Regions from separate parts of the Brevibacillus sp. TJ4 genome, predicted to be linked through region 1. Evidence: riboswitches for the same ligand, from Rfam matches in the RefSeq annotation. Region 1 holds a riboswitch; each other region holds the start of a gene.
What was found. Region 1 has a riboswitch for cyclic di-AMP ahead of ACAF76_RS03900 (ABC transporter ATP-binding protein). Riboswitches for the same ligand answer to the same signal wherever they lie in the genome.
Positions count from the first base shown of each region.

Region 2: linked by a shared signal. The riboswitch ahead of ACAF76_RS10130 (CAP domain-containing protein) and the one ahead of ACAF76_RS03900 (ABC transporter ATP-binding protein) in region 1 are both predicted to bind cyclic di-AMP.
Region 3: linked by a shared signal. The riboswitch ahead of ACAF76_RS17465 (C40 family peptidase) and the one ahead of ACAF76_RS03900 (ABC transporter ATP-binding protein) in region 1 are both predicted to bind cyclic di-AMP.

Region 1 covers NZ_CP185865.1:839,534-843,905, forward strand. The annotation lists partial or broken gene modB (molybdate ABC transporter permease subunit) at 1-492, shown strand, start outside; gene ACAF76_RS03895 (AEC family transporter) at 651-1,544, shown strand; cyclic di-AMP (ydaO/yuaA leader) riboswitch at 1,777-1,910, shown strand; partial or broken gene ACAF76_RS03900 (ABC transporter ATP-binding protein) at 2,105-2,863, shown strand; gene ACAF76_RS03905 (ABC transporter permease) at 2,921-3,571, shown strand; gene ACAF76_RS03910 (osmoprotectant ABC transporter substrate-binding protein) at 3,607-4,372, shown strand, end outside.
Region 2 covers NZ_CP185865.1:2,069,322-2,073,693, forward strand. The annotation lists gene ACAF76_RS10125 (aminotransferase class I/II-fold pyridoxal phosphate-dependent enzyme) at 1-985, opposite strand, end outside; gene ACAF76_RS10130 (CAP domain-containing protein) at 1,246-1,968, opposite strand; cyclic di-AMP (ydaO/yuaA leader) riboswitch at 1,982-2,137, opposite strand; gene ACAF76_RS10135 (hypothetical protein) at 2,285-2,689, opposite strand; gene ACAF76_RS10140 (catalase) at 2,976-4,372, shown strand, end outside.
Region 3 covers NZ_CP185865.1:3,566,606-3,570,977, reverse strand. The annotation lists gene ACAF76_RS17475 (sensor histidine kinase) at 1-1,162, opposite strand, end outside; gene ACAF76_RS17470 (response regulator transcription factor) at 1,163-1,882, opposite strand; gene ACAF76_RS17465 (C40 family peptidase) at 2,139-2,639, opposite strand; cyclic di-AMP (ydaO/yuaA leader) riboswitch at 2,644-2,789, opposite strand; gene ACAF76_RS17460 (LiaF transmembrane domain-containing protein) at 3,101-3,508, shown strand; gene ACAF76_RS17455 (PspA/IM30 family protein) at 3,575-4,270, shown strand; gene ACAF76_RS17450 (class I SAM-dependent methyltransferase) at 4,366-4,372, shown strand, end outside.

The DNA.
Region 1 (4,372 bases):
CCCCCAACGGTCGTCGGGTTTTTCCTGATCGTCTGTTTTGGCCGCAACAGCTTCGCTGGACAAGCAATCGAGTGATTGTTTTCGCGGCCGATCATCTTTACCTGGTGGGCGGCTGTCGTGGCTGCGGTGGTAGTGGCGTTTCCGCTGATGTACCAATCCGCCAAATCCGGCTTTCTCGGAGTAAACCCGGATATTGAGGAAGCGGCGAGAGTCGATGGAGCGGGGGAATGGAAAGTGTTTTTGTTCATCTCGATTCCATTGGCGTCACGCGCCCTGCTCACCGGATGCGTATTGAGCTTTGCCAGGGCGCTGGGGGAGTTTGGCGCTACCTTGATGTTTGCCGGCAATATTCCCGGACAGACGCAAACCATCCCGACCGCCATTTACGTCGCCATGGATTCCGGGAACATGCACATGGCCTGGCTGTGGGTGATTTCGATTGTCTGTATTTCCTTCTTGATGCTGCTCGTGGTCCGGGTGAAGCAGGAATGACGGCGTCCGGAGGAGCTGGCTGTGGTGAAAATGACATGCGCATAACGAGTAAAACGAAGCCGGTTGCCCGATGAAAAGATGCGGGAATCGGCTTTTTTCTGTTCGCTCTCTGGTATACTGGGAGCGTATGAATGAACGAATGCGGAAGAGGGAGAGACATGATTTTTTTGGAAGTCATCATGCCGGTACTGCTGATATTTTTTTCTGGCTACGTTTTGCAGCGGATTTACAAACTCGATCTCAAGCCGATTTCCACGCTTGCCATCTACGTCCTGTCGACGGCGCTGGTGTTTCGCACCTTTTACAAGACGCCGCTGGACATGCAGCTTTTTTACATTATCGTCATCTCGATGCTCTTGACGTTGGGGCTGATCGGGATCACCTACCTGACGGCGAAGTGCTTCAAGTACGATAGGCAGCAGGAGAGTGCCATGATGCTCTCTACAGCGTTTATGAACAGCGGGAACTACGGAACCCCGATCATTTTGTTCGCCTACGGGGAGGCGGGGTTTGACTACGCGGTGCAAATTATGGTGTTCCACGGGATTATCATGGGTGTGTTCGGCGTCTATTTTGCTTCCCGCGGCAAGGGCGGGGTGAAGGATGCCGTCCGCAACGTGCTGAAGCAGCCGTCCAACCACGCGTTTATCGTTGCGATTTTGCTCCAGCAGGCGCACATCGTCATTCCGGACAGCTACTACCAGGCGATTGACCTCGTGGCGCAGGCGGGGATTCCTGTAGTCATGCTGATTCTCGGGATGCAGTTGGCCAACGTGTCAGCCAAAGAGCTGAACTGGCGGGAGCTAAGTGTCGCCAGCGTGATTCGGCTTGTCGCTTCCCCAGTGCTCGCCTATTTGATCTGTCTCATGTTTCCGATCGACCCGCTTTTGCAGAATGTACTGATCATTTTGGCGGCGATGCCATCTGCGGCGACGACGGCGATGTACGCGATCCAGTTCAACGCCAGGCCGCAATTTGTCTCCAGCAGCGTGCTGGTGACGACTGTGATGTCTGTCGGGACGTTGACGTTTTTGCTGCACATCCTGCAATAGCTGTAGCGGCGCGGCTGAGATAGGCACTTCGGGACCGCTTAGCGTGAATATGCAAGGAAATGGGAGGATACGTTTGAAAGGTGTCCCTTGATTCCGGTTAACTCGCTCTGAGGCAGGTTAGCTCACGTATATGATGAATTTTCAGAATTGAGGGGTATCCGATATTATGGTAACTTATTACGTACAGACTCGTACATGAGGCAGAGGAGATGAAGGAAGAGGGACCATCAAACTTCATATCGGGCCTAGTTCCGTCACAGACGGAAGCGGGGGAACCATTTTTGGGGTTAATTCTGTGTAAACAGAAGGGGTGCAAACTGCCATCCTACCCGTCAGCTAACCTCGTCGGCTAAAGCAGGATCTGCATATTACGTTTCATCATCCGCTTGTTTTGCGTAGCAGCAACAGCTCTCTTTGGGCTATCTGCTGGGAGTCATTCAAGCGTTCGTTTTCCATAATTTGGAAAGTGAAGACGAAGCACTGCTTTAGTCGGGAAGGGCCCTGACCAAGAGCATGCTTCGTCTTTTTGTTTGGAAAAAATCAAAAAAGGAGCGATGAAGATGATTACCTTTCACCAAGTCAAGAAGAGCATCGGGGATGTGTCGATCATCAAGGGGTTGGATTTGCAGATCAAGGCAGGAGAGCTGTTCGTCCTGATTGGCCCGAGTGGCTGCGGAAAGACGACGACGATGAAGATGATCAACCGCCTGATCGAGCCGTCTTCGGGCAAGATCGAGATCAACGGGGAAGACATCGCTTTGGCAAACCCTGTTGAGCTGAGGCGAAATATCGGATATGTGATTCAGCAAATCGCCTTGTTTCCGCATATGACTATCGGTCAAAACGTCGCACTAGTCCCAAAATTGAAAAAAATGGACGCTGCCAAATACGAACAGCGAGTCGATGAATTGCTGGATATGGTGGGACTCGATCCCAAGGTGTTCAAGCACCGCTATCCTGCCGAGCTGAGCGGGGGTCAACAACAGCGTGTAGGCGTGATTCGGGCGATGGCCGCCGATCCGCCGATTATCTTGATGGATGAACCGTTTAGCGCTCTGGACCCGATCAGCCGGGAGCAGCTCCAGGATGACTTCGTCCATCTGCAAAAGACGATCAACAAGACGATTGTTTTTGTGACGCACGATATGGATGAAGCGATCAAGATCGCCGACCGCATTTGTCTGTTGAAAGACGGGCAGGTCGTCCAGCTTGACACGCCGGAAAAAATACTGCAGCGGCCAGCTAACGAGTTTGTGGCCAGCTTTATCGGCTCCAAGCGTCTGCGCACAGCCCAGGAGCGCGGTGCCGCCGCAACTGCCGCGAAAAAGACGGTGCAGCTACCGCGCTTGGGTATATCCTAACAGCGGGGTGATGACATGAATGACTTTATGCAATTTTTGGTGGAGCGACGTGAACAAATCCTGACCCTGGTCTGGGAGCACAGCTATATTTCTTTTCTGGCTGTCATGGGCGGTTTTTTGATCGCTGTTCCGCTCGGGATCATCCTGACCCGGACGAAAACGATCAACCGTTACGTAATGGGATTTGTCAACATTTTACAGACGATTCCCAGCCTTGCCTTGCTTGGCTTTATGATTCCGCTGCTGGGGATCGGAGCGGTCCCGGCCATCTTCGCTCTCTTTCTCTATTCGTTGCTGCCGATGGTCCGGAACGCGTATACGGGGATTAAAGAGGTCGATCCTGCGCTGGTCGAGGCAGCGCGCGGGATGGGCATGACCAGCTTGCAGATTTTGTGGAAAGTCGAACTGCCGATGGCGATCTCGATCATCATGGGCGGGTTTCGCACGGCGACGATCTACACGATCAGTTGGGCTACACTGGCGGCCGTCATCGGCGGCGGTGGGCTCGGCTACTTCGTCTTCACCGGACTTGGGGTTGCGAACAACAACATGTTGATTACCGGTGCGCTCGCAACCGCAATGCTGGCGATGATCGCTGATTTCATTACGAGAAAGATACAAGGTGTCTGCACGCCGAAAGGACTGCGGGCAAAGCGCGCCGATTGAAAATGAGGGGGACTACAGAGATGAAGAAAAACTGGATAAAGATGATGTTTGTATCCATGTTCAGCCTGGCGTTATTGGCTGGATGCGGATCGAGTGACGTGGTAAAGATCGGCCATCAGCCGACTTCGGAGGGGACGATCCTCGCCCATATTTTGCAGCAATTGATCGAAGACAAGACTGATATCAAAACCCAGCTTGTCGGTGGATTGGGAAGTACGCCGATCGTACTGCAAGCGATGGAGAACGACGACATCCAGATTGCCTCGGCCCGCTACGTCGGTACGGACTTGACGAGCAGCCTGGGACTGGAGGAGTTCAGCAAAGACCCGCAAGAAGCGTTTGAACTGGTGAAAAACGGCGTGGCAGAAAAGTTTGACCAGATGTGGTTCCCGTCTTACGGGTTTGACAACACGTATATTTTCACCGTCAGAAAAGAGATTGCCGAACAATACAATCTCAAAACCGTCTCCGATCTGGCAGCGGTCGCTGGCGAGATGAATCTGGGTACGGACACAGCCTGGCTGGAGCGCCCGAATGACGGATATGCTGCATTCCAGGAAGCGTATGGCATCAAATTTGGAAAAACGACTCCGATGGACATCGGACTGGTGTACAAAGCGGTAGCGAATGGCGAAGTCGACGTCGTCCTGGCGTATTCGACCGACGCCCGCTTGCAGGAATTCGGTCTCGTCACACTGGAAGACGACAAGCACTTTTTCCCGCCGTACGGAGCGTCTCCGGTAGCCCGCAACGATACGCTGGAGAAGCATCCGGAGCTGGCTGAAGTAATCGACATGCTGA
Region 2 (4,372 bases), 1.2 Mb from region 1:
ACTCGTCAGAAGTAAGAGCATGCAGGACGAAGGTTTGCGATGGATGCGGTCCGCTGGAAATTGTCGAGCGGATGATCCCCAGTGTTTTTTGTTCCAGTGCGCCAAGCAAATCGGCAGAGCCGCCGCCGTACGTGATGAAGCCGACACGGAAGCCCCAGACGTACTCTTCCTTGGTAGCGCCGTCGACCTTGATCGGCAGAATACGGGGGTGCAGCTCGCTCAAGTTGGCGAACAGGGATTCTTTCAGTGAATCTTCAAAGAACAGACCAAAATAGGCGTCATCCGTCACTACGACAATATTGATGCCAGCTTCCGCACCTGCGAGGAGAGCTTCTACGATCTCTTTTCCTTCCTCTGCTCCAGGCGTGTAGCCGGTCGGGTTGTTGGGGAAGTTGAGCACGACGATCGCTTTTCCTTTGCCCTGTTGCGCCAAAATGGCCTCTTTCAGCCCGGCTGCGTTGAACGTCATTTTTTCGTTGTAAAGCGGATAGTAGACCATTTCTGCACCACGGCGAACCGAGAAGGTCAGCTCGTAGTTTTCCCAGTTTTTGTCGGGGACGATAACACTGTCCCCTTGATCGGCGAACAGATCAGCAACTACGCTCAACCCGTGGGTCAAAGCATTGGTGACAATCGGGTTGCCGAAGGATTTGGAAGCGAGACCTGGCTGTTCCTCGATCATTTTTTTGCGCCATGCGCTTCGCAGCTCAGGTTTTCCGGCTGGCGGCGCGTACTCGTACAAATCTTTCGGATTATAGGCAGAAAGCGTATCCTGGATGACCTTCAGGTGCATCGGCTGTCCGTCTTCCAACGCGATGCCGATCGTTGCGTTGTATTTTTTGGCTTTTGCCTTTGCTTCAGCGGATTGGCTGAGAATGCCTTCTTTGGGGAAGTAGATAAGTCTGCCGATATGCGACAGCATGTGGAACACGTGCGGATTTTCCCGCTGAATTGTTTGGTTCAGTTGTGAAGCCAGTGAATGCATGATAGCCTCCCTCTTTTGTTTTCCATCAGACAAATGGGTTTGTGAAAGTGAATGAGCGACTTCATTATCAGAAATCAAATGTTTACAGTCGCGTAATCCTGTACACAATCATTCTTACACGTTAAAGATAGCGTATCTATACGCATTTGTCATCCGGCGGCGAAGGATTTTTCTCGAATCGGGCACAGGTAGTATTCGTTCCTCGGTGCGGTATGTAAAAAAACCATGCTCCTGATGGAAGCATGGTTTTTGTCCCGTTCTTATCCAGCAAATGTTTGGACCCAGTAGCCATTTACATAGCCAACGCCGATTTTGGTGAAGGAACCATTCAAAATGTTCTGGCGGTGACCCGGGCTATTCATCCATTGTGTCATAACTTCTTCCGGGCTGCGTTGCCCCATGGCAATGTTTTCTCCTGCTGTTTGGTAGGAGATGCCAAATTGTTTCATCATGTCAAATGGAGAGCCGTACGTCGGGCTGGTGTGGCTGAAGTAGTTGTTTTGCGCCATGTCATTTGCCTTGGCAGTCGCCACTTTATTCAGCGCTTCATCCATTTGCAGCGGAGCCAGACCTGCTTTTGCACGTTCCTGGTTTACCAGGTCAGCGACTTGCTTGGTGAAGGAGGCTGCATCCCCTTGTTGTCCAGTAGCCGGTTGTGTCTGTGCTGGTGCCGGCTGGGTTTGAGCTGGTGCCGGAGCTGGAACAACTTGTTGTTGCTGCGGCGGTGCTGCCGGTTTTGGCTGAACCGGAACGTACTGGTTCATTTGCCCGCCATATTGAGGGAAGTAGTTTCCGTTCATCGTGTACGGAATCCACTGTTTGAAATTGCTATATTGTTTCAGGGAAGCAAATGGAGCTCCTGCTGTCATGTTCTTTGCCTGTGGCGGGCACCAGGATGCTGCCGATGCAGTGCCAGTCAAGCTGGTCAATCCCAATCCCAAGCCCATGACCATCGCGATGCTTATATTGCGAATGCGTTTCATGTTCATACTGTTATCGTCTCCTTTTTTTTGCCTACGAGGTTAGTTGTCGGATTCGGGTTGAGGAAACACCCCTACGCCAATGGCGATTCACCCCATGCGAAGCAAGTCCTTCGCAAAAAAAAAATCCCCCGCACTCTCCGTTCCCGGAAAGTTTCGGCTGGTTTGTTTGGCATGTACAAGAATAACAGACGATCGCATGGGAAAACTACCTGTAATTATTGGCAGCCTATGTAAAACTATCAGGAAGAAGGCAAAGAAAAGAGAGAGTATGGGGGGTGAGCATACTCTCTCTTTATCAATTACATGTCCGCACCGGTTACAAGCAGATGTCGATATCCAGAGGCGAGAATTGGCTGTTCAAGACAGTGTAGCCATTCAGAACGCCACCGCCGAGGGCGGTACGTCCGTAGGTCGTAATTTGTACGTTTTCGCTGCCGGGATCTTCTACAGTGAGTCGGATTTCATAGTGGTTTGCAGAGGGGACTGCTGCGTTGAACGTGACGCGCGTATTGCCAGGGACGACTTGAGTGACATCGACGAGAGTAGATACCGGATTGGTCTGCGTAACCGTGTTGCCCCAGTCCAGAACCTGCATGCGGATGACTACTTCCTCGAGGTTTTGGTTGACGACGTCGATGTGGGCATCGATCGTCACAGCCTGGTTGTTTTGCAAGAGACCACTGCTTCGCACAGTAGCATTTTCTTCACGGCGAGAACGCACGCGTCGTGTCCCTCTTTCAAGACTATTATTTTCGCGGTCTGTCATATGCTTCACTCCTTTCTTTTCTATCTGGCGGGACAATACTACTTTATTGATATTTCCATTTTTTTGTAACGGCTAACGGTGGAGGACGAGCAACCATTTCTTGAACAAACCCCTCATTTGTACGTTTTTTCTTGTTGGACAAGGCTTAGACGCAATTCCTGCTAGACTTGCATAAAGCCCCCCTCTTATGGAAAACATTCACACGACAGCATTTTTTACTACGAAAGGGAAGGGAAGAGAAATGGACGACAACAAGAACGGCACTGTGGAAGACAAAAACACCCTGACCAACCGACAGGGGCACCCGATTACCGATAACCAGAATTTGCGAACGGTGGGCAATCGTGGTCCGACGGTATTGGAAAACTACGATTTTCTCGAAAAAATCACACACTTTGACCGTGAAAGAATTCCAGAACGCGTCGTACATGCCAGAGGCGCGGGAGCCCACGGCTATTTCGAAGCGTACGGAAAAGCAGGGGATGAGCCGATCTCCAAATATACGCGGGCCAAGCTGTTCCAGGAAGCAGGCAAAAGAACCCCTGTATTCGTACGTTTTTCAACGGTTATTCACGGGATCCACTCCCCGGAAACACTGCGCGACCCACGCGGCTTTGCTGTCAAGTTTTATACGGAAGATGGAAACTGGGACCTCGTCGGAAACAATCTGAAAGTCTTTTTTATCCGCGATGCAATGAAATTTCCCGATCTGGTGCACGCCTTCAAACCGGACCCGGTCACCAACATCCAAAGCGTGGAGCGAATTTTTGACTTTATCAGCAACACGCCGGAAGCGACCAATATGATTACGTATCTCTTCTCTCCGTGGGGCATCCCTGCCAACTACCGGCAGATGCAAGGATCGGGCGTAAATACGTACAAATGGGTCAACGACAAGGGAGAGGCGGTCCTGGTCAAATACCACTTCGAGCCCTTGCAAGGAATCAAAAACTTGACGCAAGCAGAAGCGGATGAAATTCAGGCGAAAAACTTCAATCATGCCACGCAAGATTTGTACGAAGCGATTGAACGGGGCGAGTATCCGGAGTGGGAGATGTGCGTCCAGATTATGAGTGACGACGATCATCCCGAGCTTGATTTTGATCCGCTCGACCCGACGAAGATCTGGCCAGTGGATCAGTTCCCGTTTTTGCCGATCGGGAAAATGGTCCTGAACAAAAACCCGGAAAACTATTTCGCAGAAGTCGAACAGGCTGCATTCGGTACAGGGGTACTCGTCGACGGACTCGATTTCTCCGACGACAAGCTCTTGCAGGGCAGGACGTTTTCCTACTCCGACACACAGCGTTACCGCGTAGGCGCCAACTACCTACAGCTTCCCGTCAATGCGCCGAAAAAACATGTGGCAACCAATCTGGAAGGCGGACAAATGCTCTACAAGGTAGACCGCAAGCAACGGCATATCAACTACGAGCCGTCGACATTGGGCGGCCTGGATGAAGCGAACCAGCAGGCGAAGGATTACGAACCGTACGTCGAGGGCAAAGTCGTGCGGCAAAAAATCGATCGCACCAACGATTTCAAACAGCCTGGCGAGCGCTATCGGATGATGGAGGACTGGGAGAGAGAAGATCTGATCAGCAACCTGGTAGCGGCTCTCAGCCAGTGCGACAAGCG
Region 3 (4,372 bases), 1.6 Mb from region 1:
CTTTGTCGATCACGGAGAACAGCACATGGCCATCCCGCTGGTCGCAGGTAATCAGGATCGAGCCGTTCGGCTTGTTGTAGTAGATCGCGTTGTTGATCAGGTTTTCCATGACCCGCCGCAGCTTTCCTTCATCCGCTTCAATGTGCAGTTCGTTGGACACGCGCAGCTTCCAGTGGAAGGAAAGGCCGGCTTCCTTGATGCGCACGAGATAGTCCTCGATGATGCTCTTCATAAAATTTTTTACGTGGATACGGCTGACATTGAGCAAAATTTCCGAGTTGTTCTGGGTAAAATCCTGCAGCTCGTCCAGCAGCAGCTCCATATCGGACGTCTTCTGCTCGATCTTTTTCATCTGCTTCTGGATTCGTTCCAGGTCTGTGACGCGCCCGGAGGAAATGTAGGAAGCGTACCCTTTGATCGTGGTCAGAGGCGTACGGAAATCGTGTGCGACTGCGGAAATCAATTCCGACTGGCGATCCTCCGATATGCGCAGCTCATCGACCATTGCCCGAAAATAGTGGAACAGTTGGCCGAACTCGTCGTGCTTGCGGTATGAGAAGGAGACGAGCCGTTTGCCATCGCGGATTTCCTGTGTGACACGGGACAGATCGTTGACGGGTTTTAAAATCCAACGGACGAACAGCCAGACCAGCACCAGACCGATCAAGAGATGGGTTCCGTAGATAAACCAGATCATCATCGAAACGCCTTTGCTCGCCATGATGTCGTACACGTCGGTGTAAAAGTAGATGATCGTCTCGCGGGAGTCGTGCTGGTAGTGGTACTCGCCGACGATAGTCAGATCGTGCCCCTGATCCATGTATAGCGGTGTGCTGGACGGCGGGATCTTCAGGTCAAAGCTGTATGACGTCTTGGAAAAGATCACATTGCCGTTGGCGTCCTTTACGATCATCCGATACATCAGGTCTTCCGGCAGGGCTTCCTCCAATTCCTTCAGCTCTTCCGGGTCCTTGTAGTTGAGCGAACGCAGCATCTGGATCATCTGCACCTTTTCCGCGGCTTTTTTCTCATTTTGGTACTGGATGTGCCGATCCGTCTTCAACTGCTCCACAATCAAATCTTCAAAGACAAAGCGGAACAGCAAAAAGTTCAAGGCAATCAGGCCGATAAAAGAGAGAAACAGTTTGTTGCGCAGGCTCATTTAGACCTTCTCCCCGATAAACACATAGCCTGTTCCCCACTGTGTCTTGATGAACTGCTGATTCATCTCCAGCTTCTCCCGCAAATTTTTGATGTGGACGGTAACCGTGTTGAGTGAGCCGTACCCGTATCCCCAGACGCGGTCGTAGATTTGTTCCCGCGTAAAGACGATCCCCGCATTCTCGGCAAGAAACGTCAGCAGTTGAAATTCTTTCGTGGAGAGCTCGACCTTTTGCGAATCGACGTAGACCGAATACGTCTCTTTGTGGATGTCAAGCCCTTTGAACCGGAGGACAGTGATCGGCGCTGTCTTTGTGTCGCTTTCCACCTGTTCTTCGGACTGCTTGCGGATGCGTTCATAGCGGCGCAGATGGGCGCGGATGCGAGCGAGCAATTCCTCTGTGTCGAAAGGCTTGGTGATGTAATCGTCTGCTCCGATTTCGAAGCCGACCACCTTGTCGACTGCTTTGCCTTTTGCACTCAAGAACAAGATCGGCACATCCCATTCGCGGCGAATCTGCGAGCACAATTCGTACCCGCTCATATTCGGCATCATAATGTCGAGCAGTATCAGGTTTGGCGTGCTGCCTTGTTTTAGTTGCACGAGAGCGTCTGCGCCATCCTCTGCGGAGGATACCTGGAATCCTTCGTTTTCCAGAATATCTTCCAGCAGCTCGATGATCTCACGGTTATCATCCACGATGAAAATATGTTCGCGCACTGCTATAACCTCCCATGCCTTCTATAATCGTAAATCGTATCCAGTCAGCTTGTTTCTTCCTATCATATCATGCTTTCCCGGAAAGCGTCGGTAGAAGAATCAAGGAAAAGTGGCAACTGGATAAGCGGTTGCTGATCACTGCCACGTCTTGACACCAGGTACTAAATAAAGTCAGAAAAAGCCAGAGACATGCGTCCCTGGCTTTTTTTTATGTAGCCAACCATAAGCCTTTGCCTCGTTCGGCAAGGCTCCACTCTTACTCAGCCGCCGGTTCAGTGGCTGGTTCTGCCACAGCTTCCGGCTTTTCCTCCAGAGCGGGGATGCTGATTCGCTTCGCTCCCACGTAACGCTTGCTCCAGTAGTACGGATCGTTCAACTTGGTGTTGACGACGCCACGGCCTGATTCAGAGTGTACAAACATTCCTTCCCCGATGTAGATGCCCACATGAGAGATGCTGCGGCCGTTGGTATTGAAAAATACCAGATCACCCGGCTGCAAATCCTTTTTTTCGACGGGCGTCCCCACTTGATACTGGGATGCCGAATTTTGCGGCAGCTCTACACCGAGCTTCTCAAAGACGTAATGTGTAAATCCAGAGCAGTCAAACCCTTTTGTAGTCTTGCCAGCACTCTTGTAAGGGACGCCATACAGCTCATCGACTACTTGCATCAGTGCTGTCTGCTCAGCTGCATGCGCTGTGCCAGCTCCCCCAATAAGCATTCCGGCAATGACGAATGAAACGAGAACCTTACGCAAGAATACTGCTCCTCTCATCGGCCTACGAGGTTAGCTGAAGGGTTCGGTAGAAAGGTTTCCCTAGACTGTGCGGTTTCCACAGCCATTCACCCCAAAAACATGGTTCCCCCGCTTCCATATAGAAGAAATGGAATTCGGCATTTTCGATATTTTTTTACACATAGCCCTACGTATTCCATGCATAAGAGGCATTTCCTTCTTTTTTATCGTTTCGTTCACATTTTCGTCACAATATTCCGTCGAAATGTGTAACCTATTTTTTTGACAAGCGTAGTGGACTGCACATATCTGAGCGTAAAGGAGCTTGTCCGATCAAGGCTGGAAGGGCGATCCGTCCAGGGACGGAGAAAAAAACCAATCGCCCGCCCGTTATGGGAGACAGGGAGACAAGGCTACAATAAGGCCATGAGGTTGATAACCTGGCAAATGCACCAGCAGATGTCGTTAGGAGGAAGGATAAGATGGGAGAGCGGTCTGGAAAGATACTGCTCGGGCTAGTCCTTTTGATGGTCGGCGGTTTGATATTGCTGGACCTGATCGGGATCGACGGAGGGCGCATCATCGGCCTGTTGATCGCGGCTGTGATCATGGTGTACGGGATCCGCAAAATGATGCGAAGCACCGGCTCCCGCATATGGGGAGTGCTGATCTTTCTCTTTGGATTCCTGATGCTGATCGGAAAGCTGAATCTGTTCTTTACCAGCTTGCTGGCGATCGGTGTCATCTACATCGGTTACAAGCTGATTCGTTCTCAGGACGACTCCGAACAGGCTCCATCTGAATGGGAGCGGCAATGGGCCAAGCGCGTATTGCGGGAATCCGAATCACTCGATCAGTGGGAAGAACGACTGACCCGAAACAAACAGTAGCAACAGGTTTAAGCAAGAGTCTTTTGAATCGAGAATCCGATGTGATATGATGAGGAGGAAAATGAGATGAGTATTTTTAAAAGATTGCGTGACTTGACAGTAGCTTCGGTAAATGACGTGCTGGACTCTATGGAAGATCCGGTTGTAATGCTGAATCAGTACATGCGTGACATGGAAGTGGAAATCGGTCAGGCCGAGGTAGCTGTCGCCCGCCAGGTGGCACAGGAGAAGAAATTCCGCCAGCAATTGGAGGAAGCCAAGGCACAAGTGGAAAAACGCGATCGCCAGGTGAAGCTCGCCCTCGTAGAAGGCGAAGAGGAATTGGCGCGCAGAGCATTGGCTGACAAGAAGCTCTATGAAGCCAGAGTAGAGGAATACGAGCAACTGTACCATACTGCTTCCGAGGCAGCCGGTCAAATGCGCGAGAAGTTGGCGGAGCTGAAGGAAGAGTTCTATAAAATGCGTGCCAAAAAGTACACGCTGATGGCCCGAGCGCAAGTGGCTCGCACCCAAAAGCGCGTCAATGACGCAGTCGTAGGCATGGGGAAACATACAGCAGGACGCGGTTTTGCCCGCATGGAAGAAAAAGTGATCCGGATGGAAACGGAAGCACAAATCAGCGGTCAATGGCGCAGCAGCAGCATCGGTCTGGACTCAGCCTTCACGGCGTTGGAAAAAGACGAGCTGGATGATGAATTGGCAAGAATCAAGGAAGAAATGAAACAAAAAAAATCGGAGACCGTCAGCTCTGAGCAGGTGTAAGCCTGGAGGAACGGCGGAGACGTGCAGTGAATAGATTGTGGCAAGTAGGCAGCCTGTTAGCTCAGGCTGCTTTTCCCACTAGGAGGTACAGATTCTTGGCAG